Regions from separate parts of the Enterococcus durans genome, predicted to be linked through region 2. Evidence: a T-box and tRNA genes for the amino acid it is inferred to sense, from the RefSeq annotation. Region 2 holds a T-box; the other holds one or more tRNA genes.

Region 1 (15,701 bases), 590 kb from region 2:
ATCAACACTTATTTTAAAAGTAAGAAATTGCCTATAAGCATCCACCTAACAACAAAACCAAAAATCATTGGAGATGAAATTTTTATTCGGCACTTTTTTTGCAGCATGTTTCGGGAGTTATATCCACCGCAACATCTCCCTCATTTTGAACACCTATTTGAAATTTTGAAACGTTATTATGAAAAAAGCAATTCTGCCACTGATATCAGTACATATAAATTGATTTTGAATAGTTATTATTTCTATATTTCACTTATCCGTATCGGGCATCATCATTTAGTAGACGTATCTCCAACTGAAAATTGTAGTACAACCTCCATATTTTTTGATTTACTACAAAAAAATACTGTCCTATGTTCAATCATCGAAAAGAATTATCAATGTAAGATCACTAGAGCAGCAATTCAAGACATCATTCAATCTGGGATATATTTATTCGAAAATCGTGCTGACAACCATAAAAAAAATGAATGGGATCAATTACATACATTAGCGCAACGCTTTTATACTCAATTAAATATAATTGCTCCTTTATCTACTGAAGAGAAACAACAGTTGCAAGATTTTCTTCACTTCAATCAGGAGTTACAATCGTTCAAAACAACTTACATAGAAATCCTATCCGATCTTTTAATCAAGCATTCACCGAAACTTCTAGTTGCTTACGATACAGCTATAGAAGAAGCCGGACTTACAAACATTAAAAAGAACCATTTTCTGTATGAAGAGTTACTGCTGGAATTGATCACTTTATCCCCTCAACTATTGGCGACTTTATTTCCACATAAAGCACATTTTTCGATCTTGATCATTTCCTATCAAGAAGAACGAATTTTATCCTTTTACAAGCAACTTTTATTAAAGAAATTGCCCGCATTGCATTCAATTGATACATACAAGGGAAATATCTTCAAACTAGATTACCAAGAAATCAATCAATATGACTTAATCTTAACGGATATCGAACTAAATAAGAGTCGAATAACCACACAGATGCTAAAAATTTCCAAAGTACCTATTTCTTCTTTTTGGAACAATTTAGAAGAAATCCTTTATACCTGACACATCCATTGGTCAAAAGAACTAGCAAAAACCTATGGATAGTATAAAAAAGTCGGACAGAATAGCTCCGGTAACTAAGAAGGGGTTCACAGAATTTGCTTTTCAAATTTTTGTGAATCCCTTCTTAGATTTTTCTCGTTCCTTATATATCACTCCTACCTATAATTGATTTTATAAATTTTCCTTGCGTTTTAATTTTAACAATGTTAAATTAAAATAAATAATATTAATAAAAGGAGAGTAACCTAAATGGATTGGTTTTTCACTTTAGAAACTGAAGAACAAGAATTCATCAAAAAATTCTTATTCGCTTCAGGTTCCTTAAAGCAATTAGCAAAAGATTATCAAGTTAGTTATCCGACTGTCAGATTAAGATTGGACCGATTGATCGAGAAGATAAAATTATCTGAAGAAAACAATGATTCTTTTGAAATTGCAATCATGGAGATGGTTATTAATGAAAAACTATCCTTAGAATTAGCAAAAGAAATCTTAATAAAACATAAGGAGAGTAACCATGAATAATATTTTAGAGCTTTTATTGATTGTTTTAGTCATTGCTTTTCAAACGCTGTCAGGATATTTAGGAAAAAAATATTTAGGGGCAATCTTACCGGTGATTTTTAGTGGCTTAGTTGTCTATATTGTCATTAGTGGTCACTGGGATCTCTCTTTTAAAAATATTTTGATGCCTTTCGTTGGTTTGATCGCGCTGATCTGTATGTATGAAGGCGGAAAAGAGTCGAAGAAAAAGAAACTCGCAAAAGAATTAGAAAAAATGAAAGCAAAAGATATCCTTAAGCGATAACAATAAAAAAATACGCCACCTAACTTCGACATTCTAAAGTTAGACGGCGTATTGCTTTTTCATTATCTCATGGTTACAAACTCTTCAGCACCTGTAGGATGGATTGCTACAGTATTATCAAAATCGGCTTTTGTTGCTCCCATCTTGATAGCTACAGCAAATCCTTGGAGCATTTCATCTACACCAACACCGATTGCGTGTAAGCCAATGATTTTTTCTTCTTTACCTACACAAATCAATTTCATTTCACATTTCTGACGATAATCATTCAATGCAAAATACATAGGTGTGAAGCGGGAGCGATAGACTTTGATTGCTTCTTCTCCGTACTCCTCGATTGCTTCTTTTTCTGTCACACCGATCGTTGCAATCGGTGGATGCGTAAAGATGACCGTTGGTACCAAGTTATAGTCTAAATACGAATCAGCTTTACCATTGAATAAACGTTCAGATAAACGACGTCCTGCAGCAATCGCTACTGGTGTCAATTCAATTTTCCCAATAACATCTCCAACAGCAAAAATATGGCTATCTGTTGTGTTTTGGTATTTATCAACTACGATAAATCCTTTTTCATCTAATTGGACTTGCGTATTCTCCAAGCCAAGTTTCGCCGTATTCGGTACACGACCACCAGCAAATAGGACACAATCCCCTGTCAATTTTTCGCCATTTTCAAATACGACAGTATAGTCATTCTCATTTTTAATGATTTCTTTGGCCACATAGTGTGCATAGGTTTGAATCCCAGCTTCTTGGTACATCTCTACTAAGTTATCAGATAACATTTGGTCAAATGTACGTAGCGGGCGTTCTTTGCGGTATGCCCACATTACTTTGCTCCCTAAGCCGCGAAAGACTCCTGAAAGCTCCGCTGCAATATATCCAGCACCTAAAACAATTGCTCGTTTTGGTAGTTCTGTCAATTCAAAGAAGCCATTTGAATCAATCGCATACTCGCCCCCAGGAATACTCATCTTGCTAGGTTTTCCGCCTGTAGCGATCAAAATTTTTTCTGCTTGATATATTTCGCCATTTACTTCCACTGTTTGGCTATCGACAAATGTTGCATATCCTTTGATTGCATCAACATGATTACTATCCAACCCACGTTGATACGCTCCATGTAAAAATTCGATGTACTTTTCACGTCGTTCAACTAATTCTTTGAAGCTTACCTTTTTTAGATCCGCTTGGATGCCATAACTTGGAGCATCTCGTTCGATCGTTTCTAAAATCGTACTTGCTTGCCACATGACCTTTTTAGGTACACAGCCGACATTTACGCAAGTGCCACCTAATTCATTTCCTTCAATCAATAAGACTCTTGCACCATGCATTCCTGCACGATTTGCTGAGGCAATCCCACCTGAACCACCACCGACGACTATATAATCATAAGTTTCCATGTTATACCTCCCGATTTAAAAGGATCATGTCAATAATGATCTCTTAGATAACAGCTTAAACACGCTATGAATGCTCTTTCACAAGCTTTATCCTTACAAAAAATAAGTGTAACACGTTTTACTAAATAATAGGTTTCAAATGCTCAGCTTGTCATGCCTCCGCTATTATTTTCTTTTACGGATCATGTCACCTGGCTTAACTGGTTGAGCTACTGGCATCGTTAGGATCATCATTGGGTTAGGCGCGCGATCAATGGACTCTCCTTCATCATTATACATTACTTCCACTGGTTGGCTGAAATGTGTAAACCCTGGTCCATAAAATTCAATTTCATCGCCTACAGAAAAAAGATTTCTTTGACGGATCGTTGCAATCTTTGTTTCTGCATCATAAGACAATACTTCACCAACGAATTTATAAACAGGGATCTTGCGACGTTCCCCAAATAATTGTTCATTTTCACTTGGTGTATTGTAGTAAAAACCAGTAGCAAGCTCTCGTTGTGCCACTTTCCATAACTCATCGATCCATTCTTGTTTACATACATAGTTATCTGGATCTTCCATGTAACTATCCACTGCTGCTTTATAGACATTCGAAACAGTTGATACATAATGGATCGATTTCATCCGTCCTTCGATTTTGAAACTATCGACCCCATTCTCGATCAATTCGGGGATATGTTCGATCATTGACATGTCGACTGCACTCATCGAAAATTCTTCTTCGATTTCTCCAGAATCAGTCAAGCTGTTTCTCTCTTGACCAAATGGCATATCGAACAGTCCATATTTCCAACGGCATGATTGAGAACAGCCACCGCGGTTTGCATCACGCATCGACATGTGGTTAGACAATGTACAACGTCCAGAATAAGAAATACACATTGCACCATGAATGAACGCTTCAATTTCAATGTCTGTATTTTTACGGATCTCTGCGACTTCTTCCATTGAAACTTCGCGTGCCAAGACGACACGTTCTAATCCTTCTTCTTTCCAGAATTCAAGCGTTTCAAAGTTGGTTGCAGAGGCTTGGGTAGAAAGATGGATAGGTAGACCAGGTGCTTCCGTTGCACAAATCTCGATTAAGGCAGGGTCTGAAACGATCACCGCTGAAATGCCAACATCACGCAGACTTCTAAAAAATTCTCCTGCTCCCTCTTCGTTTCCTTCATGAGTGACCATATTCGCAGCAACATATACTTTTGCATCATGTTCTTTGGCAAAAGCAACACCTTCAGCCATTTCTTCATAGGTGAAATTACCGGCACGACTCCGCAAACCATAAGCATTACCGCCAATGTACACAGCATCTGCACCATAATGGATCGCTGTTTTTAATTTTTCAAGTGTTCCTGCCGGAGCTAAGACTTCCGGACGTTTTAATTTTCGTTTTGTTGTCATTTTTCTTTTGTCTACTCCTTACTTGATGGCTTCAGGATCAATATAAAAGAAGCCTGTATCTAATTCACGATTTGTTGGATGTAATTCGTTGATTGCAGCACAAATTGCTTCAGCTTGTTCTTTATTCCATGAATCAGCAAGTAGCAAGTCTTTGGCTTTTACAAATTCTTGTGTGATCTTTACAAAATTTACTCCTGGTGTAAATAATCCGTCTAATTTCCATGTACGGAAGTGATGCGCATAAAGTTCACCCAATTCTTTGGAAAGATTTAGATCGTTGCTTGCAAAAATATGTGTACCATGTGTATCTTCATAAATGGAATAATGTGTTTCTTCTTTTTTAGGTTCAGAAAGAAAGAGCCCTCTGTCACGGTCTGCTCGCTCCTCTTGCTTCGTAAAATGATAATAATTTTGTAAAAGCGGCCGTTTCGATTGATGGATACATGTAGCACCATACACGAGTACTTCGACAGGAATCGTCAATTTCTCTTCCATTTTTTTCATTTCTTCAAACGGAACTTCACGTGCCAGTACTGCACCAGTCGCTCCTTTTTTCGCCCAAAAGTTGATTTGTCTTGCACTTGTAACCAATGTTTCTGCGTCAAATATATATGGAATACTCAATTCAGGGTATTTTTTCATTGTATAAATAATCCCAGTATCGCCCACCGTGATCTTATCGACCCCGATTTCTTTTAGAAATTTCAGGTATTCTGGAACTTTTTTCATTTTTTCAGGATGGATAATGCCATTCACCGCAATATTTGCTTGTTTGCCATATTGATGAGCCAATTCAACTAATTGGCGTTGTTCTTCTCTCGAGAATGACGCGGGTAATCTTAGGCCAAATAACTCTTCGCCAAAATATAAAGTGTCCGTCCCAGCTTCAATCAGCTCTTTCGCTTGTTCAAAAGATTCTACAGTAGTTATGATTTCGATCATTAGTTCCTCCTCCTACAACTCCATAATAGTAGCATAGCTTAAAAAACTTTCCAATACTTCTTATATTTATTGTTGGATTTTTGAAAATCTCTTCACAAGAAAAACTGCACATAATAAAAAAGAACGGCTATTATCTCTCCACGTAATGTTTACGTTAGGAGAGATAAAAAACCGCTCTTTTTAATCATTAGGATTCAATTGTTGCCTTTTTTGGTAAGCGAACGTTTAAAGTGATTTTCCCTTTCGAGGCGCCCACTGTGACTTGATCGCCTAAATGGATCTCGCCACCTAGTAAAGCTTCACTTAAACGATCTTCTACTTCTTTTTGTAGGGCGCGACGGATCGGACGAGCACCATACTCAGGATCAAATCCCGCTTTACCAATCACATCAACTGCTGCCGGTGTGATTTTCACTTGAATATCTTGGTCTTTTAATCGTTTGACGATCGCACGACTCATGATCTCAACAATCGCATGAATTTCTTCTTTGCTTAGAGAATGGAATACTACCGTTTCATCGATACGGTTCAAGAATTCTGGACGGAACGTTTTCTTCAATTCCTCTAAAATACGTTTTTGCATGGCTTTATGATCTTTTGTAATATCTTGGACATTGAAGCCAACATTCTTTTCTTCTCGAATTTGTGTCGCTCCAATATTTGAAGTCATGATCATGATCGTATTTCGAAAATCAACTTTTCGGCCTTTAGAATCTGTTAAGTGACCATCATCTAGTACTTGTAATAACAGATTGAAAACATCTGGATGGGCTTTTTCCACTTCATCTAATAGAATCACCGAATAAGGTTTTTGGCGGATTTTTTCTGTCAATTGTCCACCTTCATCATACCCAACATATCCTGGAGGTGAACCAATTAGACGACTTGTGCTGTATTTTTCCATAAATTCAGACATATCCACACGAATCAACGAGTTTTCATCGCCAAACATCACTTCTGATAATGCTTTAGCCAACTCCGTTTTACCGACACCCGTTGGTCCTAAGAACATGAATGAGCCTATCGGACGATTAGGGTCTTTCAGTCCACTACGAGCACGTCGGATCGCACGCGACACTGCCTTAACTGCTTCATCTTGTCCAACTACACGTTCATGTAGTAATGCTTCTAGTTCTAATAACCGCTGACTTTCCTTCTTTTCCAACTGTTGAAGTGGGACACCTGTCCATTCGGAAACGACAGTCGCCACATCCTCTTCAGTTACACGGTTCGCATAACCATTTTCGTGTTTTTCTTCAAGCAATAATAACTTATCTAGTTTTTTACGCATTGCTTTTTCTTGTCTGCGGAATTGAGCTGCCGTTTCAAAGTCTTGTTTCTGGATAGCTCGTTCTTTTTCTTTCACAAAAGTATCGATTTCTAACTTGACCATCGCCGATTTAGATAGATCATCTGTCTGATCTAAACGAACTTTTGCAGCTGATTCATCGATCAAATCAATCGCTTTGTCGGGTAATTGTCGGGAAGTGATATAACGTACAGAGAGATTGACAGCAGAACGTACAGCTTCATCTGTGATTTCTACATTATGATGTTCTTCATATCTTGAGCGTAGTCCGCGCAAGATTTCTTCTGCTTCCTCCGGTGTTGGTTCATCCACTTGAATACGGGCAAAACGTCTTTCCAATGCTGAGTCTTTTTCAATGTACTTTTGGTATTCATCTAAAGTCGTTGCACCGATCGTCTGTAACTCACCACGAGCTAACGCTGGTTTCAAAATGTTCGAAGCATCAATTGCGCCTTCTGCTCCACCAGCACCGATCAGCGTATGCAACTCATCAATAAATAAGATCACTTGGCCATCATTATAAATTTCATCAATGACTTTTTTCATTCGATCTTCAAATTCACCACGATACTTTGTACCCGCAACTAATGAGCCCATATCGAGCATCATCAAGCGTTTTTCCTGCATCTCTTCAGGCACTTCACCCAAGATGATCTTTTGTGCAAGTCCTTCCGCAATAGCTGTTTTACCTACACCAGGTTCACCCACTAATACTGGATTATTTTTAGTGCGGCGGCTAAGGATTTGGATCAAGCGTTTTACTTCTCTTGAACGTCCTACTACTGGATCTAATTTGCCTTCTTTAGCTAGTTGCGTTAAATCTCTTGCTAAAGAATCCAAAGTTGGTGTACCTTTTACCATTTGGCGCTTCTCTTGTGGGTTTCGACGACGTAGTCCACCATTACGAGTATCATTTTTCAAGCCCATTTTTTGTTTCAGTGATTGGCGTACTTTCGTTAAACTGATTCCTAAATTGATCATGATACGAGCAGCCATGATGCTTTCATCCTTCAACAGACTAGACAAAATATGCTCTGTACCGACTTTTTGCGAACCCATTTTCTTTACTTCGCTATTCGCCAATGCAAATATTTGTTTCATCCTTGGGGAATATGGAAGAAATACACCCTGAGGATACGAATTGACCATCCCATAACCAATTAAATGTTCGATCTCTTCATAAATATCCGTTTCGTTAAGCCCCACTTCTCGCAAGACTTTCCCAGCGATACCATTTGGTTCGAGTACTAAGGCTAACAAGATATGCTCAGAACTAACAGACTGATGTTTGAATTTTTTTGCTTCTTTTTGCGCAATTTCTAATACTTGTTGCGCTCTTTCTGTAAAAAGTTCTTCCATTTATGTTCACTTCCCATCTTCATAACTTAAACGTTCTAAAAAGGCTCGAAGAATCCTAGCACGTGTATAGTCTTCTAATTCACTAAAATTAAGTGTACTTTTAGCAATTGCACTTAACATTAAATTTCCTTCTTTTTTTGAAATCATTTGATCTTCATATAGCTTTTGGATAATCGCAAACGCATTTTTTTCACTGATCGTTTCATCAAACAGCTGATTGATTTGTTCCAGCATATGTCTTTTATCAGAAATCCTTACTTTTGCAATACGTATATAGCCTCCGCCACCCCGCTTACTTTCAACTAGATATCCACGTTGAATCGTAAATCTCGTATTGATGACATAGTTGATTTGAGAAGGAACGCAATTAAAGAGGTCTGCCATTTCAATCCTACGAATCTCAATCATTTCATTATCTTCCAAAATTTTCTTTATATAAGATTCAATTAAATCCGAGGTATTCTGATGTGCCATCTTACTCATTCCTTTGACTAATATTGACCTTAATTATAACGAATTTAATATCAGAAAGAAAGAAGAATGACTTTTCTTCATCTTTACCTTAGTATTTATTAAAATATATAAAAAAAATACGGAATAAACCATTCCGTATTAACGCGCCCAAGAGGAGTCGAACCCCTAACCTTTTGATCCGTAGTCAAACACTCTATCCAGTTGAGCTATGGGCGCATATTCAGTTCATTCAAATTATAAATCAACTTGAAAGTAAAAGCAATTAAAAACAAAAAATCGGGAAGACAGGATTCGAACCTGCGACCCCTTGGTCCCAAACCAAGTGCTCTACCAAGCTGAGCTACTTCCCGAAGATATAAAAAAGACTACGCGCCCAAGAGGAGTCGAACCCCTAACCTTTTGATCCGTAGTCAAACACTCTATCCAGTTGAGCTATGGGCGCATATTTGTAATGCCGAGGACCGGAATCGAACCGGTACGGTGATCACTCACCGCAGGATTTTAAGTCCTGTGCGTCTGCCAGTTCCGCCACCCCGGCGTATTGCTTTGGCAAAGCGGAAAACGGGGTTCGAACCCGCGACCCCCACCTTGGCAAGGTGGTGCTCTACCACTGAGCTATTTCCGCGTGGTTATGATGCCGGCTAAAGGATTTGAACCCTCGACCCTCTGATTACAAATCAGATGCTCTACCAACTGAGCTAAGCCGGCATGTGTAAAATCATATAATGCGGGTGAAGGGACTTGAACCCCCACGCCGTAAGGCGCTAGATCCTAAATCTAGTGCGTCTGCCAATTCCGCCACACCCGCAAAAAATATGAGCCGTACAGGGCTCGAACCTGTGACCCTCTGATTAAAAGTCAGATGCTCTACCAACTGAGCTAACGGCTCATATGGAGGTTAACGGGATCGAACCGCTGACCCTCTGCTTGTAAGGCAGATGCTCTCCCAGCTGAGCTAAACCTCCATAAGATAATTCAAGCGTGGCGACGTCCTACTCTCACAAGGGGCAACCCCTCACTACAATCGGCGCTAAGAAGCTTAACTTCTGTGTTCGGCATGGTTACAGGTGTATCCTTCTCGCTATCGCCACCACACTGTGGTGTTATCTTTTATTGAGTTTGCATTTTGCTCACTCAAAACTGGATTTGAAGTTTAAGTAATGTCCGAGTTCTTTTCTTTTAACCATTTGGTTAAGTCCTCGATCGATTAGTATCAGTCCGCTCCAACCATCACTGGCCTTCCACTCCTGACCTATCTACCTGATCATCTCTCAGGGATCTTACTTTCTTAAAGAAATGGGAAATCTCATCTTGAGGTGGGCTTCACACTTAGATGCTTTCAGCGTTTATCCCTTCCCTACATAGCTACCCAGCAATGCCCTTGGCAGAACAACTGGTACACCAGCGGTAAGTCCATCCCGGTCCTCTCGTACTAAGGACAGCTCCTCTCAAATTTCCAACGCCCGCGACGGATAGGGACCGAACTGTCTCACGACGTTCTGAACCCAGCTCGCGTGCCGCTTTAATGGGCGAACAGCCCAACCCTTGGGACCGACTACAGCCCCAGGATGCGACGAGCCGACATCGAGGTGCCAAACCTCCCCGTCGATGTGGACTCTTGGGGGAGATAAGCCTGTTATCCCCAGGGTAGCTTTTATCCGTTGAGCGATGGCCCTTCCATGCGGAACCACCGGATCACTAAGCCCGACTTTCGTCCCTGCTCGACTTGTTGGTCTCGCAGTCAAGCTCCCTTCTGCCTTTACACTCTTCGAATGATTTCCAACCATTCTGAGGGAACCTTTGGGCGCCTCCGTTACCTTTTAGGAGGCGACCGCCCCAGTCAAACTGCCCATCTGACACTGTCTCCCACCACGATCAGTGGTGCGGGTTAGAGTGGCCATAACGCAGGGGTAGTATCCCACCAGCGCCTCCATCGAAACTAGCGTTCCGATTTCTACGGCTCCTACCTATCCTGTACATGCGGTACAGACACTCAATATCAAACTACAGTAAAGCTCCATGGGGTCTTTCCGTCCTGTCGCGGGTAACCTGCATCTTCACAGGTACTAAAATTTCACCGAGTCTCTCGTTGAGACAGTGCCCAAATCGTTACGCCTTTCGTGCGGGTCGGAACTTACCCGACAAGGAATTTCGCTACCTTAGGACCGTTATAGTTACGGCCGCCGTTTACTGGGGCTTCAATTCGTACCTTCGCTTACGCTAAGCACTCCTCTTAACCTTCCAGCACCGGGCAGGCGTCAGCCCCTATACTTCATCTTACGATTTTGCAGAGACCTGTGTTTTTGATAAACAGTCGCTTGGGCCTATTCACTGCGGCTGATCAAAGATCAGCACCCCTTCTCCCGAAGTTACGGGGTCATTTTGCCGAGTTCCTTAACGAGAGTTCTCTCGCTCACCTTAGGATTCTCTCCTCGACTACCTGTGTCGGTTTGCGGTACGGGTCATTGTTTTCTCACTAGAAGCTTTTCTTGGCAGTGTGACATCAGGAACTTCGGTACTATTATTTCCCTCCCCATCACAGCTTATCCGTGTAGACAGAAGCATTTGACTCCTATCAAGACTTACTGCTTGGACAGACATTTCCGATCGTCTGCATTCCTTAGCCTCCTGCGTCCCTCCATTGCTCAAACAAAAACAACGAGTACAGGAATATCAACCTGTTGTCCATCGCCTACGCCTGTCGGCCTCGGCTTAGGTCCCGACTAACCCTGGGCGGACGAGCCTTCCCCAGGAAACCTTAGTCATTCGGTGGACAGGATTCTCACCTGTCTTTCGCTACTCATACCGGCATTCTCACTTCTAAGCGCTCCAGCAGTCCTCACGATCTGCCTTCAACGCCCTTAGAACGCTCTCCTACCAATACACCTCATGGTGTACTCCACAGCTTCGGTAATATGTTTAGCCCCGATACATTTTCGGCGCAGGGTCACTCGACTAGTGAGCTATTACGCACTCTTTAAATGGTGGCTGCTTCTGAGCCAACATCCTAGTTGTCTGTGCAACCCCACATCCTTTTCCACTTAACATATATTTTGGGACCTTAGCTGGTGGTCTGGGCTGTTTCCCTTTCGACTATGGATCTTATCACTCACAGTCTGACTCCCGGATATGAATGAATGGCATTCGGAGTTTATCTGAATTCGGTAACCCGAGATGGGCCCCTAGTCCAAACAGTGCTCTACCTCCATCATTCTCAAATCCGAGGCTAGCCCTAAAGCTATTTCGGAGAGAACCAGCTATCTCCAAGTTCGTTTGGAATTTCTCCGCTACCCACACCTCATCCCCGCACTTTTCAACGTACGTGGGTTCGGTCCTCCAGTGCGTTTTACCGCACCTTCAACCTGGACATGGGTAGATCACATGGTTTCGGGTCTACGACTACATACTCAAACGCCCTATTCAGACTCGCTTTCGCTGCGGCTCCGTCTCTTCGACTTAACCTCGCATGCAATCGTAACTCGCCGGTTCATTCTACAAAAGGCACGCCATCACCCATTAACGGGCTTTGACTTGTTGTAGGCACACGGTTTCAGGTTCTATTTCACTCCCCTTCCGGGGTGCTTTTCACCTTTCCCTCACGGTACTGGTTCACTATCGGTCACTAGGGAGTATTTAGCCTTGGGAGATGGTCCTCCCGGATTCCGACGGAATTCCTCGTGTTCCGCCGTACTCAGGATCCTCCTAGGTGCCTTCCAAATTTCATCTACGGGGTTTTTACCCTCTTTGACTGACTTTTCCAAGTCATTCGATTATCTGAAAGAACTACCATATTGGAGTCCTACAACCCCAATGAGCAAGCTCATTGGTTTGGGCTTTTCCCGTTTCGCTCGCCGCTACTCAGGGAATCGAATTTTCTTTCTCTTCCTGCAGGTACTTAGATGTTTCAGTTCTCTGCGTCTACCTCGAATGCGCTATGTATTCACGCAAACGTAACATCCTATAAAAGATGTTGGGTTTCCCCATTCGGAAATCTCTGGATCATAGCTTACGTACAGCTCCCCAAAGCATATCGGTGTTAGTCCCGTCCTTCATCGGCTCCTAGTGCCAAGGCATCCACCGTGCGCCCTTATTCACTTAACCTTATCAACCTTGCGGTTGGGTTTTGATCTTTCTTCTAGCGATAGAAGTCCGATCAAGAAAATAAGCAATTGAACTTATTAAAAAACTCATTCAACGCGGTGTTCTCGGTTTGTATTACTTAATTTACTTCAAATATCCAGTTTTCAATGAACAAAATAATTTAACAACATACGTTGTTAATGGAGCCTAGCGGGATCGAACCGCTGACCTCCTGCGTGCAAAGCAGGCGCTCTCCCAGCTGAGCTAAGGCCCCGATCTAAATTTTGAGTAGACCTCTCAAAACTGAACAAAGTATAAAACAACCAGTGTAGTCTCCGTAATATTCCTTAGAAAGGAGGTGATCCAGCCGCACCTTCCGATACGGCTACCTTGTTACGACTTCACCCCAATCATCTATCCCACCTTAGGCGGCTGGCTCCAAAAGGTTACCTCACCGACTTCGGGTGTTACAAACTCTCGTGGTGTGACGGGCGGTGTGTACAAGGCCCGGGAACGTATTCACCGCGGCGTGCTGATCCGCGATTACTAGCGATTCCGGCTTCATGTAGGCGAGTTGCAGCCTACAATCCGAACTGAGAGAAGCTTTAAGAGATTAGCTTAGCCTCGCGACTTCGCGACTCGTTGTACTTCCCATTGTAGCACGTGTGTAGCCCAGGTCATAAGGGGCATGATGATTTGACGTCATCCCCACCTTCCTCCGGTTTGTCACCGGCAGTCTTGCTAGAGTGCCCAACTAAATGATGGCAACTAACAATAAGGGTTGCGCTCGTTGCGGGACTTAACCCAACATCTCACGACACGAGCTGACGACAACCATGCACCACCTGTCACTTTGCCCCCGAAGGGGAAGCTCTATCTCTAGAGTGGTCAAAGGATGTCAAGACCTGGTAAGGTTCTTCGCGTTGCTTCGAATTAAACCACATGCTCCACCGCTTGTGCGGGCCCCCGTCAATTCCTTTGAGTTTCAACCTTGCGGTCGTACTCCCCAGGCGGAGTGCTTAATGCGTTAGCTGCAGCACTGAAGGGCGGAAACCCTCCAACACTTAGCACTCATCGTTTACGGCGTGGACTACCAGGGTATCTAATCCTGTTTGCTCCCCACGCTTTCGAGCCTCAGCGTCAGTTACAGACCAGAGAGCCGCCTTCGCCACTGGTGTTCCTCCATATATCTACGCATTTCACCGCTACACATGGAATTCCACTCTCCTCTTCTGCACTCAAGTCTCCCAGTTTCCAATGACCCTCCCCGGTTGAGCCGGGGGCTTTCACATCAGACTTAAGAAACCGCCTGCGCTCGCTTTACGCCCAATAAATCCGGACAACGCTTGCCACCTACGTATTACCGCGGCTGCTGGCACGTAGTTAGCCGTGGCTTTCTGGTTAGATACCGTCAAGGGATGAACAGTTACTCTCATCCTTGTTCTTCTCTAACAACAGAGTTTTACGATCCGAAAACCTTCTTCACTCACGCGGCGTTGCTCGGTCAGACTTTCGTCCATTGCCGAAGATTCCCTACTGCTGCCTCCCGTAGGAGTTTGGGCCGTGTCTCAGTCCCAATGTGGCCGATCACCCTCTCAGGTCGGCTATGCATCGTGGCCTTGGTGAGCCGTTACCTCACCAACTAGCTAATGCACCGCGGGTCCATCCATCAGCGACACCCGAAAGCGCCTTTCAAATCAAAACCATGCGGTTTCGATTGTTATACGGTATTAGCACCTGTTTCCAAGTGTTATCCCCTTCTGATGGGCAGGTTACCCACGTGTTACTCACCCGTTCGCCACTCTTCTTTTTCCGGTGGAGCAAGCTCCGGTGGAAAAAGAAGCGTACGACTTGCATGTATTAGGCACGCCGCCAGCGTTCGTCCTGAGCCAGGATCAAACTCTCATAATAAAAGTTAGAACAATCTTGCGATTGTTAAGCTCAATTTGTTTGCTAGCATATTGCTTGCTTGTTAAAAATGTTTGTTGTCTTGAATCAATCAAGACGCCCTACACATTTGGTTTGTCTTACTTTGTTCAGTTTTCAAAGGTCTACTTGAATTGCCGTAGCAACTTTTATATCATATCAGAGCGACAAGTGAATGTCAACTGTTTTTTAAAAGTTATTTTCGATTTCGCATTTAGAAATCTTTCAGCAACTCGTATATCATAACTCATTTCTTGTTATTTGTCAAGAACTTTTTTGAAGTTTTTCTTGATTAGATCAAGCTTTTCAATAGGTTCTTTTCAAACGACTTAGTTATCTTATCATGTGGTCACCCACACGTCAAGAACTTTTTTAAGTTATTTGTGAAGTGTTTCGCGCTCTTTCGAACACATAATAATATACCAACATCAAAATAGAAAGTCAATAAGAAAATGCTGTTTTATCAACATTTATAGCATATTCGACCATTCCCCTCTAATTGCTTTTCAATGTTCGTATTTTCGTTTTTTTTAGTCTTTATTTACCTTGATTTCCATTAAATGTTCAGGTTTTGTTTTCCTTGATACATAGTTATTTCCTGAACCTTCTAAAATTTTTGTTAACAAAGTGTTGCTTTTATCTATTTACGCTTTTTTTTGCTAATATATATAGTAAATAGCTACATTATAATCTTGGAGGAACGATCGATGAAAATATTAATTGCTGATGACGATAAAGAAATCGTTGAATTACTAAGTATCTATATTCACAACGAGGGCTATGAAGCTGTGAAAGCTTATGACGGAAAAGAAGCCTTATCAAAAATCCGTACCATTCCCGATATCGAACTGCTTATCTTGGATATCATGATGCCTGAAATGGATGGAATGCAAGTAGTAAAAGAATTGCGTAAAGAATCACAGAT
Region 2 (15,701 bases):
CATTGGTCATCAAAACACCTGAAAGCAATTGGGAAACACAATAGCCGATCCCAACAACCGTGATCCAAATCAAACACTTAAAAATATAATCAAAGTTGATCGACTCACCATTCGCAATATTATTGCTGATTTCAGTGGTTGGCAAACCAACTACGTAAGGTAGTGCGGCATTGAATGCGACCGTCAATACGGTAAACAATAAAACAAAGATAAACGTCAATTTATAGGGTTTGATATAACGAGCTAATCGTTTTAAGGAAGCAAATGTATTTTTCATGCTAATTCCTCCTTCGATAACTGTGAAGCAGCTATATCATAATAGATCGGGCAATTTTCCAATAACTCTCGATGCGTGCCCATACCTACCACTTCGCCCTCATTCAAGACAATGATCTTATCGGCATGCATGATCGTTCCTACACGTTGTGCCACGATCAAGACAGTTGATTCTGTCGTTTCTTTTTTCAGTCTTGCACGAAGCTTCGCATCCGTTTGATAGTCCAATGCAGAGAAACTGTCATCAAAAATATAGATCTCCGGTCTGCGAATAATTGCACGTGCTATTGCAAGCCGTTGTTTTTGTCCACCTGAGAAGTTTGCTCCCCCTTCGGAAAGATGTTCATCATATCCATCGGTTTTCTTAGATATAAAATCCGCTGCCTGAGCAATTTCGGCAGCTTGTTCCATCTCTTCTTGGGTTGCATCCTCTTTACCATATCTCAAATTTTCAGCGATCGTTCCAGTAAACAACAGCGCTTTTTGTGGAATAAAGCCGATTTTATCTCGAAGTTTGCTTAAGCGATAGTCACGCACATCTACTCCATCAATTAAAATCTCGCCGTCACTGACATCGTAAAAACGAGGAATCAGTTGGATCAGTGTTGATTTCCCACTACCAGTACTCCCAATAAACGCTACCGTTTCTCCAGGAGAAGCAGTGAAACTTACGTTGCGGATCACTGGCTCTTGTGAATGTCCTGGATAGGCAAAGGTCACATTTTTAAATTCAATATACCCTTTTGTCTTTGTTTCCGAAACGCCATTAGGATCTTCGGTGATTGATGGAGAAGCATCCAATGCTTCTTGGATACGTCCTGCAGAAACTGCTGCACGTGGATACATCATGAAGACACTTGCAAATAGCATGAATGAGAACAGCGCATGGAAAATATATTCGATAAATGCGATCAAGTCACCTACTTGTAACGCTCCTGCTTCAATTTGAACTGTTCCGCTCCAAATGATCAAGACCATAACAATATTGAACAAAAAGTAAAAACCAGGTTGCGCAACAGCCATCAAACGAAAGAGACTCTTTGAACTAGATGCATAATTTTCATTTACTTTTGCAAACCGTTTTTCTTCGAATTTTTCATTGACGAACGCTCGAATAACTCGTAAACCAGATAGATTTTCACGTAATATACTATTGATTTTATCTAAATTCTTCTGCTGTCTTTTTGACAATGGTTCAGAAAATTTAGCAATTGCTACCACGGCGATTAGTAAGAGAGGTAACGCCCCGATCACATACAAACTTAATGATACGCTTGTACGCATGACCATGTAGAGACTCACCACGAACATCATCGGCGTCATAAAACCGATTCTCAAGATATTTTGTAAAAATAGCATGATTTGATACGCATCATTCGTTGTTCGAGTAATCAAAGATGCTACCCCTAATGTTTCATATTCTTGGTGTGAGTAACTTTGGATTTTTTTGAATAGATCATCTCTGATATCTGCTACGATATTCGTCGTGATCCGAGAACCAAAATAGCCTAACAATATATTCATAATGATCCCTATCACCGTAATGATGATCATGAAGATTCCTTGTTGTTTGACATAATCGAAATCGTTGTTGCGAATGCCGACATCGATCATTCGAGCCAAGATCGTTGGTAACCCCAACTCGATCAAAATAAAACCAAATACGCAGATAAAATTTAATACAAGATATTTTTTATAGCGCATGGTGTAATGCCACATCAATTTCACTTTCTCATCTCCTTTTAATCAAATTAAATTTAGCCATTAATAAAAATAATAGCATACTCCGTGACTATATAGAACACTTCTAGTGGGAAAAAAATTTTTTTATTACATTCGGATGATAAAAACAATTTTCCTTTCCACCTAGTCGATTTCTATACTTATCACCAATTTTATGCTAAAATAGCAATTAACTATTGTATGTGAAAACCATACAGAAGGGCACGGTTGAAGAACAATCTGAATGGATAAGCAAAACGAGGCTTGTCTCTTTGAGCAAAATCGATCATTTTACTCAAAGCATATGAAAAACTAGGTGGCTTGTCCCCTCGTTTTGTGTTGTCTAAAAATCAACTAGCTAAATTACTGCTATACGCAGATAAAGGAGACTTACTAATGATTTACAAAGTATACTATCAAGAAACAAAGATTCGTAATCCAAAACGAGAAGAAACTCAATCACTTTACATTGAAGCAAGCAGTGATGTCGAAGCACGTCAAAAAGTGGAAGAAAATACCCCATACAATATTGAATTCGTTCAACTTCTAGAAGGAAGCCATCTAGAATACGAAAAAGAAAATGCCGAATTCACTTTAGTGGAGTTTTAAGATGAAACTTTCCATCAAAAATAACGAGACAGGCGTCTTTGCGGTTGGTGGATTAGGTGAAATCGGGAAAAACACGTATGGGGTACAATTTCAAGATGAAATCATCATCATTGATGCTGGAATCAAGTTTCCAGAAGATGACCTTCTTGGAATTGACTACGTAATTCCTGACTACAACTATATCGTTCAAAATATACACAAAGTGAAAGCACTTGTGATCACCCATGGGCATGAAGACCATATTGGTGGGATCCCTTATTTGTTGAAACAAGCAAATATCCCTATCTATGCTGGTCCCCTTGCATTAGCATTGATAACAAATAAGCTTGATGAACATGGTTTGTTACGAGATGCTGAAATGCATGAGATCAATGAAGATACTGTGATCCGATTCAGAAAAACATCAGTTAGCTTCTTCAGAACGACCCATAGTATCCCTGATGCATTAGGTGTCGTTGTAAAAACACCTTCTGGTAACATCGTTGCCACAGGTGACTTCAAATTTGACTTTACGCCAGTTGGTGAACCTGCAAACTTACACAAAATGGCGCGTATTGGTGAAGAAGGTGTTCTTTGCTTGCTATCTGATAGTACAAATGCAGAGATCCCAACGTTCACAAAATCTGAAAAAACGATTGGTCTTTCTATCTTAAAGATTTTTGAAAAGATTGAAGGACGCATCATATTTGCTAGTTTTGCGTCAAATATTTTCCGTTTACAACAAGCCGCGGATGCTGCTGTTGCGACGGGTCGAAAAATCGCTGTATTTGGTCGTAGCATGGAAAATGCAATCGTCAATGGTCAGCGTCTAGGATATATCAAAGTGCCAGATGGGACATTTGTGGATGCACATGAAATCAATCGTTTACCAGCAAATGAAACAATGATTTTATGTACTGGTTCTCAAGGTGAACCAATGGCTGCGTTAAGTCGGATCGCAAATGGCACGCATCGTCAGATCCAAATCCAACCTGATGATACAGTCATCTTTTCAAGCTCACCTATTCCAGGAAATACAACAAGTGTCAATCATTTGATCAACTTGTTATCTGAAGCTGGTGCAGAAGTTATCCACGGCAAAATCAATAACGTCCATACTTCTGGTCATGGTGGTCAAGAAGAGCAAAAATTGATGCTTCGTTTAATGAAACCAAAATATTTTGTTCCAGTTCATGGGGAATTCAGAATGTTGAAAATCCATGCTTCATTGGCCCAAGCCACAGGAGTTCCAGCTGAGAACTGTTTTATCATGGAGAATGGTGATGTGCTAGCTTTAACTAGCGATAGTGCACGTCCCGCCGGTCATTTCGTTGCTGGTGATGTCTACATCGATGGCAGCGGCATCGGTGATATCGGGAATGTCGTATTAAGAGATCGTCACCTACTATCTGAAGAAGGACTGGTCTTAGCAGTTGCGACTGTCGATATCAAGAAGAGAGAAATCTTAGCTGGACCAGATATTCTATCTCGCGGTTTTGTTTATATGCGTGAATCTGGTGAAATGATCAATGAAGCGCAACGAATCTTATTCCACGCTCTTCGCGATGTCTTGAATGCACCAGATTGTTCAGAGCATAAATTAAAAGAAGCCATGACAGGTGCCTTACAACCGTTCTTGTTTGAACGGACTGAAAGACATCCAATGATTCTTCCTATGGTTATGACACCTGACGAAGAAAAATAAAAGCTTTTAAAAAAGTTTGTTCAATATAAAAAGCAGGCAGCCTTTAGAGGCTGTCTGCTTTTTTGATTATCGTCTGATCAATAATCGAAGGAAATATAGATCCAAAGACACAATAGAGCTAAGAAAATGGGAATCCCCTCTTCCGACTTGATACCGCGGAACTGCTGTTGAATACAATAAAAATCATGTGACGGAGGAAGTCGAGACAAAAGTCGTTCATCCCAAACTAGAGTCTGTAGCAAAATTGATTTTTAGATTTGTCCCACATTCTACTGATTGGAAAAATCATCATTTGTCCTTCGACTTAGAAGTTCACTTCTCTTTTTATTTTTAGACAAAAAAAGAGCGTGGGACAAAAGTGAGAAACACTTTTGTCTCATGCTTAAAAAACAAATAAACGGTGGGAGCAGAAGCAACTCCTTCGGAAATAAACCCACATTCACAAAAATTTGAAAAGCAATTTTCGTGAATTTCTTCTTATTTCTCGGAGTTAAACACTTCTGTCCCAACCTCTTTTGGATCGGTGTTTAAAAGTGATCTATATTGACTACAAATACTTTTATAACAACCTCTTATAAACAGTATTTATTCTTTTCCTACAAATCAGTAGGTGAACAACACTTGTTTGGCTTTTTCAAGAAATTATGCTTTTTCAACATTCGTAGCTTGTGGGCCACGATCTGATTCTTCAACATCGAAAGTTACTGCTTGACCTTCTTCTAAAGTTTTGAATCCGTCACCTTGGATAGCTGAAAAGTGAACAAATACGTCACTTCCGTCTTCACGTGAAATAAAACCAAATCCTTTTTCAGCGTTGAACCATTTAACTGTTCCGTTTTCCATTAATAATACCCTCCTCGTGCCTAAGCACTTAATTGATTGTAACATTGCTCGCGTACGATAGAGGTGCAACAGATGTTTCAACTTCTATTCCCAAACAAAATTACAATATAATTGTACACTTGCTTCATTTTTTTTGCAAGAAAGCCACTCTTATTCTTCTTCTAATATCCCTTCTTCTCGTAAACTAAAATATTGCTTTTGCCCAATGATCAAATGATCCAATACATCGATCCCCATCATCTCTCCACATCTCTGTACTCTTCTTGTAAACTGCACATCTTGCTTGGATGGAATAACATTTCCCGATGGGTGATTATGCACAAGAATCAGTCTAGCTGCAGAATAACGAACAGCGTAATGAAAAATTTCTCTTGGATGCGCAATGGTCTGATTCAAGGAACCGATGAACAGCGTTTTTTTCAATATGACTTGGTTCTTCGTATCTAAATAGATACAGACTAAGTGTTCTTGCTGATAATCTTTCATCTCTAAGATCAATTGTTTTGCTAATTCAACACTTGCATGGATCTTAGGCTTGACCTGTACCTGTTCAGCATGAAGCCGAGTACCTAGTTCGATCAGTGCTTTTATCTCAAGAGCTTTTACTTGTCCGATCCCTCTTACTTTTTCTAGTTCAGAAAGCGTAGCTTGACGCAAGAGAGCCAATCCGCCAAATGCTTTTAATAGATGTCCTGCTACTTCTAAAACATTAAAAGGATGTTGACCTGTGCGCAGTAAAATCGCTAGTAATTCTTGGTCAGACAATGATTTTTCTCCATATATCAGCATTCTTTCTCTAGGTAGTGAAGTCATTGGCACCGTGCGCATCAAATTTTTCTCCATAAAAAACCCCCTTTTTCTCTTCACAAAATAAGATACGAAAAAAAGGGGCAATTTTTTTATTTTTTCATCATTTGAGGTACTTCATGTAAGGAAGATAAAACAGCTACTGTTTTTTGTCTTAGTTCTTCGGATGGAAGCAACAGGTCAGGAACCATGATGACAGGTATATTCGCTTGTGCAGCAGCTAGTATGCCGTTTTGTGAATCTTCCAAAATAAGTGTTTCATGCTTTTTCGTGCCTAAGTATTCATTTGCCACTAAGAAGATTTCTGGATCTGGTTTTGCTCGTTGGACATTTTCAGCCGAAATGATTGTTTCAAAATACCCAGTCAACTGATTTTTTTCAAGAAGCAACTGAATGATTTTCCGTTGATTACTTGAGGCAATAACTTTTGGTATTTTATGTTCTTCCAAAAAATCCAATAGTTCCATCACACCAGGTTTCAGTGCCACTTCTCCCTGTGAAAATCGTTGGATAGTTTCATTATATGCTTCTTTTATAAATCGTTGGACAGTGTCTTTCCCAAAGTCAGCAAAAATACGGTGATAGTTTGCCCAAACCTCTTCATCAGACACGCCTAAGAATTTCAAGTAGAGTTCTTTATCATAAGGAAATCCAAAGCGATCAGCCACGACCTGTGTTGCTTCGTAATAAACGATCTCAGTGTCAAACAACAAGCCATCCATATCAAAAATCACTGATTTATAATTCATCATTTCCTCCTAATTGTAACAATAGATTTCGTACATCTGAAATAAAGTAAAGCGAACCAGTCACAACTAAAGCATCTTCATCCGTCATTTTTTCTAATATCTCTGCTAATCCAAATTGCCATAATGAAACGATCGATACTTTGTCATCCACTAAATCTGAAACATTACTCAACTCGATTGCTTTTGGATGTTCAAAAGTTGTTAAGTAAATATGGATATTAGGGACCTTCTTCAATTGTTCGATCATACTTTCCACATTCTTCGTTCTTAATGCAGAAAAAAGCACATTGATATGGTATTCTTTGAATTCTTTTTTTAAATTTTGCACCAATCGTTTAACAGCGTGTGCATTATGGGCACCATCTAAAACTACTAAGGGTTCATTACTCAATTTTTCCATGCGACCAGGCCAATGGGCACGTTTTAGTCCTTTGATGATTTCTTTTTCACGAAATGGGATTTTTTCTTTCAAACAGTAAATTTGATATAATTCGATAGCCATTCCTGCATTTTCTACTTGATGTTGCCCGATCATTGATGTCGTCAGACGTGTCATCTTGCCATGGTCGTTACTAAATGTAAATTGTTCGCCCCAACTTTCTGCAGGATGTTTGTATTCCACATGATACGCATCATCATAGGCAAAAAGAGGTGCATTCCTAAGCTTTGCCTGTTTTTTGATTACTTCTAACGCACGTTTCTCTATATTCCCAGTTACGACAGGTATCCCTTGTTTGATGATCCCTGCTTTTTGTGCAGCAATTTCTTCAATCGTTTCGCCTAAGATATCCGTATGGTCCAAGCCAATTGTAGTAATACCCGTAAGCATTGGTACAGCCACATTTGTCGAATCAAGCAATCCACCTAACCCGACTTCTATGATCGCTACATCCACTTCTTTATTTAAAAAATAATCAAATGCCATGGCTGTCAATGTTTCGAACTCAGTGATCCCAGAAACAGCTTCAAAACGATCTAACTGTTCCACTAATGGCTGATATTTATTTACTAATCCGATCAGATCTTGGTCAGGAATACCTTGTCCGTTGATCGAAATTCTTTCATTGAATGATTCAATGTATGGGGAAGTAAAGGTTCCTACAGTCAAACCAGCCTCTTCTAATAAGCATCTAAGATAAGTGACTGTTGACCCTTTCCCATTCGTTCCTGCTATATGGATTGTTTTGACTTTTCTTTCTGGATGACCGACCACCTCTAGTAATGACTCCACTCGATCTAAACCAGGTCTTGATCCAAAAGGTAAACGACTATGGATCCAAGCAATTGCCTCTTCGATTTTCATTAACGATTCCCCCATTCTTTTTTATTATAACAAAAAGAATACTGATTAACAGAAAAAGGAAACAGTCTTAAAAAAGAATCGCCGAGTTCAAAAAATTTGAGATTTGTAAAAAACAAGTGTAAGCCATACGTGTATTCTTGTTAGAATCAATAATTATATAGACAAACCAAATAGAAAGGAAGAAACAATGCGTACTTTATTATCTAAAAAAGAGAGTGCTCAACTCATCATCCTAGAAGTTTTGTTGGAAAAACAAAAAATTTCGCTCGATGATCTAGCTAAAGTGAGCCTTATCTCTAAACAAACTTTATGCAGCTACTTAGATGAACTTCTTACCAAGCTTCCTTTTTTACAGATCAAAAAGAAAAATAACGAAATCCGCTTATTGAAAAATACAATTATCAGTTACCCTGTTATTTATTCTTATTTTTATACTTGTTCCGACCATTTTGCATTTTTAGAATACCTATTTTTTCATCCTTTCACTCAGACAAATAAACTGATTGATCAGCTACACCTGAATCCCTCGAAGTATCGCCGTATCAAAAAACAAACCATTTGCTTTTTGGAGAAAGAGAATATTTTTCTTTCCAATTCACCACTGTACTTTCATGGGGATTTTTATCATTTAGCACATTTTTTTACTACTTTCTTATACGAAAAATACCCTTCACTGACCAGTTTGATTCCAGCTAGAGAACGAAAAGTAATCAAAGAAATTACCGACGGCCTCTCAAAACAAATACCGGAGGAACTACATATCGAACTATATATATGGGTGATGATCAAGCTAAGTATGCATTATCCACGTTGTTTGACCGATTCATCCAACCAAGAAATGGATTGTTCAAAAATCTTAGTCAATCAAAAACGTTTTGAGCAAACGTTTAAAATTCCTTATACAGTTTTTATCCACAACCTTTTTGTCCGTTGCTACACAGATTTAAATCAGCCTATATTGCCAACAGAAAAAAGAGAGTTCAAAAAGGAATTTCTCCATTTGAGAAAGAAAATGTATCAGATTTTTCAAGCTCAATCTGATTCTTTTTTACCTCATACTGTTGATTTGATCATTCATTTTTTGGATGGTAGGACTTATTTATTAAATTCGTTCAAAAAACGTTTTGTCTTAGATTTTTTTATGCAGAACGGTTGTTTTTGTTCAAGTATTTCTGAACAATTGAAACAAGCATTTCTCATTTTTAGAAATAAAATAGCAAATGATGATTTATTTTTTGAATTGATCTATTATCTGATTGTGCATGATACTACACTCGTACAACTATTCATCCAGCACCAACAAGCTAAACGAATTGCCGTTGCCTGTACTTTTGGAAATCCGCATAATCTCATGCTTGCTGCTTATTTGAATCAATGGTTCGGTTCTCGCTTCTCTTTTGAAGCAATTACTTTTGATAATATGGTGAATCTAGAACGACAAGTAGAAACTTATGATTTTTTCCTCACAAATTTGGCAATCGTCGATCATCCAAAATGTATTTCATGTGACAGCTTTTTAAACAACCATGACTTGAATTACTTGGTGCACTTATTTAGCCACTCCATGTTTCAAGATTGGTTAAAAGAATTTCGATGATCTTTTTATATTCTCTTTTAATTAAGAACTATAGAAAAAAATGCGTAAAGAGCCTCCTAAAAGTTAGTTTCTGTACTAACCCATTTAGAAGGCTCTTGTCTTTTTGTTACTTATTCAAATGAATTCTGTAGTTGATTTTGAAATGATCAACCATCGATTATAGAATCTACTGGATATAGTTAAACTAGCTGCAAATTCCATAAGAGTTACTTCAACTTTTTTTGCTAATCTTTGCCAAAAATAAGCATTATCGGTTTTGATGCCTACTTATTGGATCGTTCGTAAGCTTTGGATTCTTTCTTTTACAGCAGCTTGTTTTTCCAAGTAATCTTTTTCTTTGGCACGCTCTGCTTCAACGACCTCTTCAGGTGCATTGGAAACAAATCGTTCATTTCCTAGTTTGCCTTGGACACGTTTGACTTCACTCGTCCATTTAGCTAATTCTTTTTCTAAACGGCTGATTTCTTCCTCAATATTGATCAATCCTGCCAATGGTAAGAAGATTTCTGCCCCCGTCAAAACAGCAGACATCGCTAGATCTGGTGCAACGATATCACTAGAGATCGTCAATTCTTCTGGATTACAGAAACGTTCAATATAACTTGTATTTTCTGCCAAGAATTGATCGATTTTTGGATCATTTGTTTTGATCAACAAAGTGATTGGCTTAGATAATGGTGTATTGACTTCTGAACGGATATTTCGCACGGAACGAATCAATTCTTTCAATACTTCCATTCCCTTAGAAGCTGTTTCATCATCAAATTCTGGATGAACAACTGGATAGTCAGCAATGACTAATGAGCTTCCTTGGTGTGGAATATGTTGCCAGATCTCTTCTGTAACGAATGGCATGATTGGATGCAATAGTCGCAAAATTTGATCCAATGTATGCACTAAGATACTTTTCGTTGTTTGTTTCGAAACTGCATCATCTCCATATAAGATTTCTTTACTCATTTCAATGTACCAGTCACAGAAATCATCCCAAATGAAGTTGTACAATTGACGTCCTGCTTCGCCAAATTCAAAATGATCGAACAAATCTGTTACTTTAGACACTGTTTCATTCAGACGAGTTAAGATCCAACGATCAGCCACCGTCTTTTCACCAGTTAGATCAATATCTTCTACAGTCATGCCTTCGATATTCATAATGACGAAACGAGAAGCATTCCAAATTTTATTAATGAAGTTCCATGAAGCATCCATTTTTTCATAACTAAAACGAACATCTTGACCAGGTGCTGACCCATTTGACAAGAACCAGCGTAAGGCATCTGCACCATATTTTTCGATTACTTCCATCGGATCGATCCCGTTACCTAGAGATTTACTCATCTTACGCCCTTGTTCATCGCGGATCAGTCCGTGGATCAACACATTGTCAAATGGACGACGATCGGTAAATTCTAAACTTTGGAAAATCATTCGGCTAACCCAGAAGAAGATGATGTCATACCCAGTAACTAATGTGCTTGTTGGGAAATAACGTTGGTAATCTTCACTTGTCTCGTCTGGCCATCCCATAGTTGAAAAAGGCCATAAAGCAGAGCTGAACCACGTATCTAAAACATCTGGATCTTGTTGCCAATTCTCGCTATCTGCTGGTGCTTCCATCCCAACATACATTTCACCGGTTTCTTTATGGTACCATGCTGGAATTTGGTGTCCCCACCATAATTGACGAGAGATGACCCAATCATGAACATTTTCCATCCAACGTAAAAACGTCTGGTTGAAACGTGGTGGGAAAAATTCTACAGCATCTTCTGTTTCTTGATTTTTCATCGCTTTTTCAGCTAACGGTGCCATTTTAACGAACCATTGCGTTGATAGTCGTGGTTCCACAACTACGCCTGTACGTTCTGAATGACCAACGCTATGGATCATTTTCTCGATTTTGATCAGACGACCGATTTCTTTTAGATCAGAGACGATTGCTTTACGTGCTTCAAAACGATCCATTCCTTGATACTTACCAGCTAGTTCATTCATCGTACCGTCTTCATTCATGACGTTGATCCGTGGCAGATCATGACGATTACCTACCTCAAAGTCATTCGGATCATGGGCAGGTGTGATTTTTACGACCCCTGTTCCAAATTCCATATCTACGTATTCATCCGCAACGATCGGGATTTCTTTATTTACTAAAGGTAAAATAACCTTTTTACCAATCAGTTCTTGGTATCGTTCATCCTCTGGGTGAACGGCGATCGCAGTATCTCCAAGCATCGTTTCTGGACGAGTCGTCGCAATCTCAACCACACCAGAACCATCAGCAAGTTCATAACTCATGTGGTAAAACGCACCTTCGATATCTTTATGGATAACTTCGATATCTGATAAAGCAGTACGTGCTTGAGGGTCCCAGTTGATGATGTATTCACCACGATAGATCAAATCTTTTTCATAAAGAGACACAAATACTTTACGTACAGCTTCTGATAACCCGTCATCTAGAGTAAACCGTTCGCGGCTATAATCTAAAGATAAGCCCATTTTAGCCCATTGTTCACGAATATGGCTTGCGTATTCTTCTTTCCATTCCCAGACTTGTTCAACAAATTTTTCACGTCCTAGATCATAACGAGAAATACCTTGCTGACGAAGTTTTTCTTCCACTTTTGCCTGTGTGGCAATTCCTGCATGGTCCATTCCTGGTAACCAAAGAGTATCATAACCTTGCATGCGTTTTTGGCGAATCAGCATGTCTTGCAAGGTCGTATCCCACGCATGTCCTAAGTGAAGTTTCCCAGTTACGTTTGGCGGCGGGATCACGATTGAATAAGGTTTTGCTTTCTTGTCGCCACTTGGTTTGAACAAATCTTGGTCCAACCAGTTTTGATAACGGCCAGCTTCAACTTCTTGCGGATTGTATTTTGTTGATAAATTTTTTTCTTCCGTCATACTGATTTCCTCCTTAAAAATAAAAAAAGTCCTAAAATACTTTCGTATTTTAGGACGTATTGATTTACGCGGTACCACCTAATTTGTAATAGTTTCTCCTATTACCTCTCCATGTGAGTTAACGATCACGACTCGTTTATCCCTACTAAAAGATTCAAGATAAAAACTCCCAAGCTACCTTCACCAGCTGCTACTAAGAACGTCCCACCCATTCGTTCTCTCTCTAAAAGTACCTAAACCAGCTACTCCTCTTGTTCAACGTTATGCTTCATTTTACAATGGTTAGAAATTAAAGTCAATAAAAGGTCGTGAGCAAAGCGTTTAGATTTGAGCAGTAGTGATGAAAAAGAGAAAACAGTTCCCCATGTTTTTCTTTTTCAGAGCTAGTGTTGAAAATCTGCTTTGCGAACGCCGTCTATCAGGTCGAAGAAAGCCTTTAATTTGAGCAGTAGTGATGAAAAAGAGAAAACAGTTCCCCATATTTGGCACTAGTATTAAAAATTATTCGCGGACATCATAGCTAAAGGTTTAAGATAGCGCTTTATTTTTATTGGATAAAGCAACGCGTCTGTTAGGCAAATACTTCTGAATATTTTTCATCAAAATAGATAAGTGTTTGCAATTCTGTCGTTAAATCAATGTATTGGATATTTACGTGTTCGGGAACTTTTACTCGATCTGGTGCAAAATTCAAAATTGCTGATACTCCGCCCTGAACAATTTGATCAATTGCAGATTGTGAATATTTGCTTGGCACCGTCGATATTGCGACTGTCACATTTTTTTCTTTTGCTATTTCCGCAAAACGATCGATCGGATAAATCATTTCCTCATCAATCACTTGTCCAACAATCTCTGGATCATTATCAAACACACAGACGATATTCAAATTTTCATTTCTTCTAAAATTATTGTGTTTCAATGCTTTACCAAGATTTCCGTATCCTACCAAAGCAATCCGTTTTTCCTCATCGGTATTTAAAATACGATCAAATACCTCAATAAGATAAGGGACATCGTACCCATAACCACTGCGCCCTAATTCTCCTAAATACGAAAAATCTCTGCGGATCGTTGCAGAGGGTACTTGCGTGATTTTACTGAATTCATTTGATTTGATACGGCCAACGCCAGAATCATTAAGCATATTCAAATAACGCAAGTACAAAGGCAGTCTTTTAGCTGTCGCTTTTGGCAACGTTTCTGATTTTTCTCCCATAGTCAAAGCTCCTTGTTAATTTATTCACATACTCAGTTTAGCATTTATTCGCTGTGTGAGCAACATTTGCAAAAAAATAAACGTTCTCTTCCTTATGACAAGGTTAACTAAAAGAAAGAATGTGGAAAAAATCTAAAAAATCAGGTTTGCTGCAGATTCTAATTTCCAATATACGGCGTCCAAAAGTCAGGTTTTTCGGAAATAAAAAAAACGAGCGTGAGACAAAAGTGAGAAACACTTTTGTCTCGACCTCATTCTAAAATCAAATTTTATTTATTGAAAACTGATTGCTTTTTTACTTGTGATTATTCTTCGCCTATTAGCTTTTTACTATAGTAAATCAGAAAATTCTTCCGCTGCTTTTTCTGTCGTTTCCGTATGGATCGTTTCGATTTTCAATCCAGCTAATGCTCGCTCGATCATTTCATCGATTGCTAAACGTTCTTCATACTGATGGACTTTATCCAAACGAGGACGTGTTTTAGGTTGTGGTGGTGCAAAAATCGTACAGCAATCTTCAAATGGTTGGATCGATAATTCAAATGTATCGATACGTTCAGCCACTTCAATGATCTCTAGTTTGTCCATAGTTGCTACCGGACGAATGATCGGTGTATTCGTGACTTCATTGATTGCTACCATACTCTGCAAAGTTTGAGACGCTACTTGGCCAAGTGATTCGCCATTCAGGATAATCAAACCTTGGCGAATGCGTCGGACTTCATCTGTTAAACGTAACATCATCCTACGCGTAATCGTCATCCAATAACCTTGTGGTACACTTCTCTTGATTTCTTCTTGGATCTCCGTAAAAGGTACTTCAATAAAAACGATTTTTCCAACATATGGAGTCAGTTTTCCAGTTAGATCTTTTGCTTTTTGTAAAGCTTGCTCACTTGTGTATGGTGGACTAGCAAAGTGGACAGCCTCGATTTCCACGCCACGTTTCATCGCAAAGTAACCAGCAACTGGAGAGTCAATACCACCTGAAAGCATCAGCATCCCTTTTCCACTTGTTCCTACTGGTAACCCACCTGCACCTTTGATGGTCTCATAAGATAAATAGGCGCCATCACGGCGTATCTCTACACGTAAGGGAATATCTGGTTTACGCATTTGTACTTGGATATCTGGAAAAATATCAAAGACAGCATTTCCTAGAGTTTGATTCAATTCGTTACTTGTCAATACAAAGTCATGATCACTACGTTTTGCAATGATTTTAAATGTTTCGTTGCCTGTGTAGATTTCCTTCATGATTTCTTGAACAGCTGCTTTTAGTTGTTCCACATCTTTTTCGATCCGGATACTCGGTGAAAAATTTTGGATACCAAAAATCTTTGCTAATTTAGGAATAACTAATTCACTATCTGCACCATTCAATAATAAATGCATTCGATCTCGGTCAGCATGGATCTTGATCTCTGGAAAATCACCAAGGGCTTGACGTACATTCTGTGCTAATTGCATGATAAAACTTTTTCGGTTTTTCCCTTTTGTTGACAGTTCACCATAGCGGACCATGATTTCACTATATTTCACAAAAACACTCCTCAAGAATTAATTGATTGTTGAAAACTTTTTATATAATTGTTTGAATATGATCATAAATTGTTCAACTTCTGCCATCGAATTACTTTCGTCTAAACTGATACGTACTGCTGAAGTCGCTAAATCATTTGGAACATGCATGGCATGCAACGTACTGCTTGCCATATGTTTGCGGGAAGAACAAGCACTAGTTGTTGAAATGAAGATCTGTTTTTCTTCTAACGCGTGTACCAGTACTTCTCCACGAATGCCTTTTAACGAAAAGCATAGAATATGTGGTGCGTAATCTTCTCCTTCGGAATAGATCGTGACCTTTTCATATGTTCCTAGAGCATCAATCAATGCATGCTTTAAATTTTTTGTGTGATCTGGCTTTTGTGCTTTGATATCTAAAGCAAGTCTCAATGCTTTGGACATTGCAACGATAG

Evidence for each region. A T-box is a leader RNA that pairs with one kind of tRNA and senses whether it is charged. The one in region 2 lies ahead of CJZ72_RS02000 (valine--tRNA ligase), so its partner is inferred to be a tRNA-Val.
Region 1: it encodes a tRNA-Val, which carries the amino acid that the T-box ahead of CJZ72_RS02000 (valine--tRNA ligase) is inferred to sense. The anticodon was not compared.

What each region holds. Positions count from the first base shown of each region.
Region 1 covers NZ_CP022930.1:987,423-1,003,123, forward strand. Annotated here, with positions in the region: gene CJZ72_RS04735 (helix-turn-helix domain-containing protein) at 1-1,062, shown strand, start outside; gene CJZ72_RS04740 (DUF2089 family protein) at 1,312-1,587, shown strand; gene CJZ72_RS04745 (hypothetical protein) at 1,580-1,870, shown strand; gene gor (glutathione-disulfide reductase) at 1,933-3,279, opposite strand; gene CJZ72_RS04755 (peptidase U32 family protein) at 3,445-4,686, opposite strand; gene CJZ72_RS04760 (peptidase U32 family protein) at 4,705-5,628, opposite strand; gene CJZ72_RS04765 (ATP-dependent Clp protease ATP-binding subunit) at 5,816-8,296, opposite strand; gene CJZ72_RS04770 (CtsR family transcriptional regulator) at 8,303-8,770, opposite strand; tRNA gene CJZ72_RS04775 (tRNA-Arg) at 8,913-8,986, opposite strand; tRNA gene CJZ72_RS04780 (tRNA-Pro) at 9,047-9,120, opposite strand; tRNA gene CJZ72_RS04785 (tRNA-Arg) at 9,139-9,212, opposite strand; tRNA gene CJZ72_RS04790 (tRNA-Leu) at 9,223-9,308, opposite strand; tRNA gene CJZ72_RS04795 (tRNA-Gly) at 9,324-9,395, opposite strand; tRNA gene CJZ72_RS04800 (tRNA-Thr) at 9,406-9,478, opposite strand; tRNA gene CJZ72_RS04805 (tRNA-Leu) at 9,497-9,578, opposite strand; tRNA gene CJZ72_RS04810 (tRNA-Lys) at 9,587-9,659, opposite strand; tRNA gene CJZ72_RS04815 (tRNA-Val) at 9,663-9,735, opposite strand; rRNA gene rrf (5S ribosomal RNA) at 9,750-9,865, opposite strand; rRNA gene CJZ72_RS04825 (23S ribosomal RNA) at 9,958-12,871, opposite strand; tRNA gene CJZ72_RS04830 (tRNA-Ala) at 13,052-13,124, opposite strand; rRNA gene CJZ72_RS04835 (16S ribosomal RNA) at 13,202-14,761, opposite strand; gene CJZ72_RS04840 (response regulator transcription factor) at 15,484-15,701, shown strand, end outside.
Region 2 covers NZ_CP022930.1:392,845-408,545, forward strand. Annotated here, with positions in the region: gene efrB (multidrug efflux ABC transporter subunit EfrB) at 1-277, opposite strand, end outside; gene efrA (multidrug efflux ABC transporter subunit EfrA) at 274-2,004, opposite strand; gene CJZ72_RS01960 (DNA-directed RNA polymerase subunit epsilon) at 2,395-2,607, shown strand; gene rnjA (ribonuclease J1) at 2,609-4,291, shown strand; partial or broken gene CJZ72_RS15190 (DUF3788 family protein) at 4,684-4,812, opposite strand; gene CJZ72_RS01975 (cold-shock protein) at 4,934-5,134, opposite strand; gene radC (RadC family protein) at 5,285-5,977, opposite strand; gene CJZ72_RS01985 (HAD family hydrolase) at 6,034-6,690, opposite strand; gene CJZ72_RS01990 (bifunctional folylpolyglutamate synthase/dihydrofolate synthase) at 6,680-7,993, opposite strand; gene CJZ72_RS01995 (helix-turn-helix domain-containing protein) at 8,181-9,590, shown strand; gene CJZ72_RS02000 (valine--tRNA ligase) at 9,858-12,503, opposite strand; T-box leader at 12,551-12,771, opposite strand; gene CJZ72_RS02005 (redox-sensing transcriptional repressor Rex) at 13,075-13,722, opposite strand; gene thiI (tRNA uracil 4-sulfurtransferase ThiI) at 14,053-15,264, opposite strand; gene CJZ72_RS02015 (cysteine desulfurase family protein) at 15,283-15,701, opposite strand, start outside.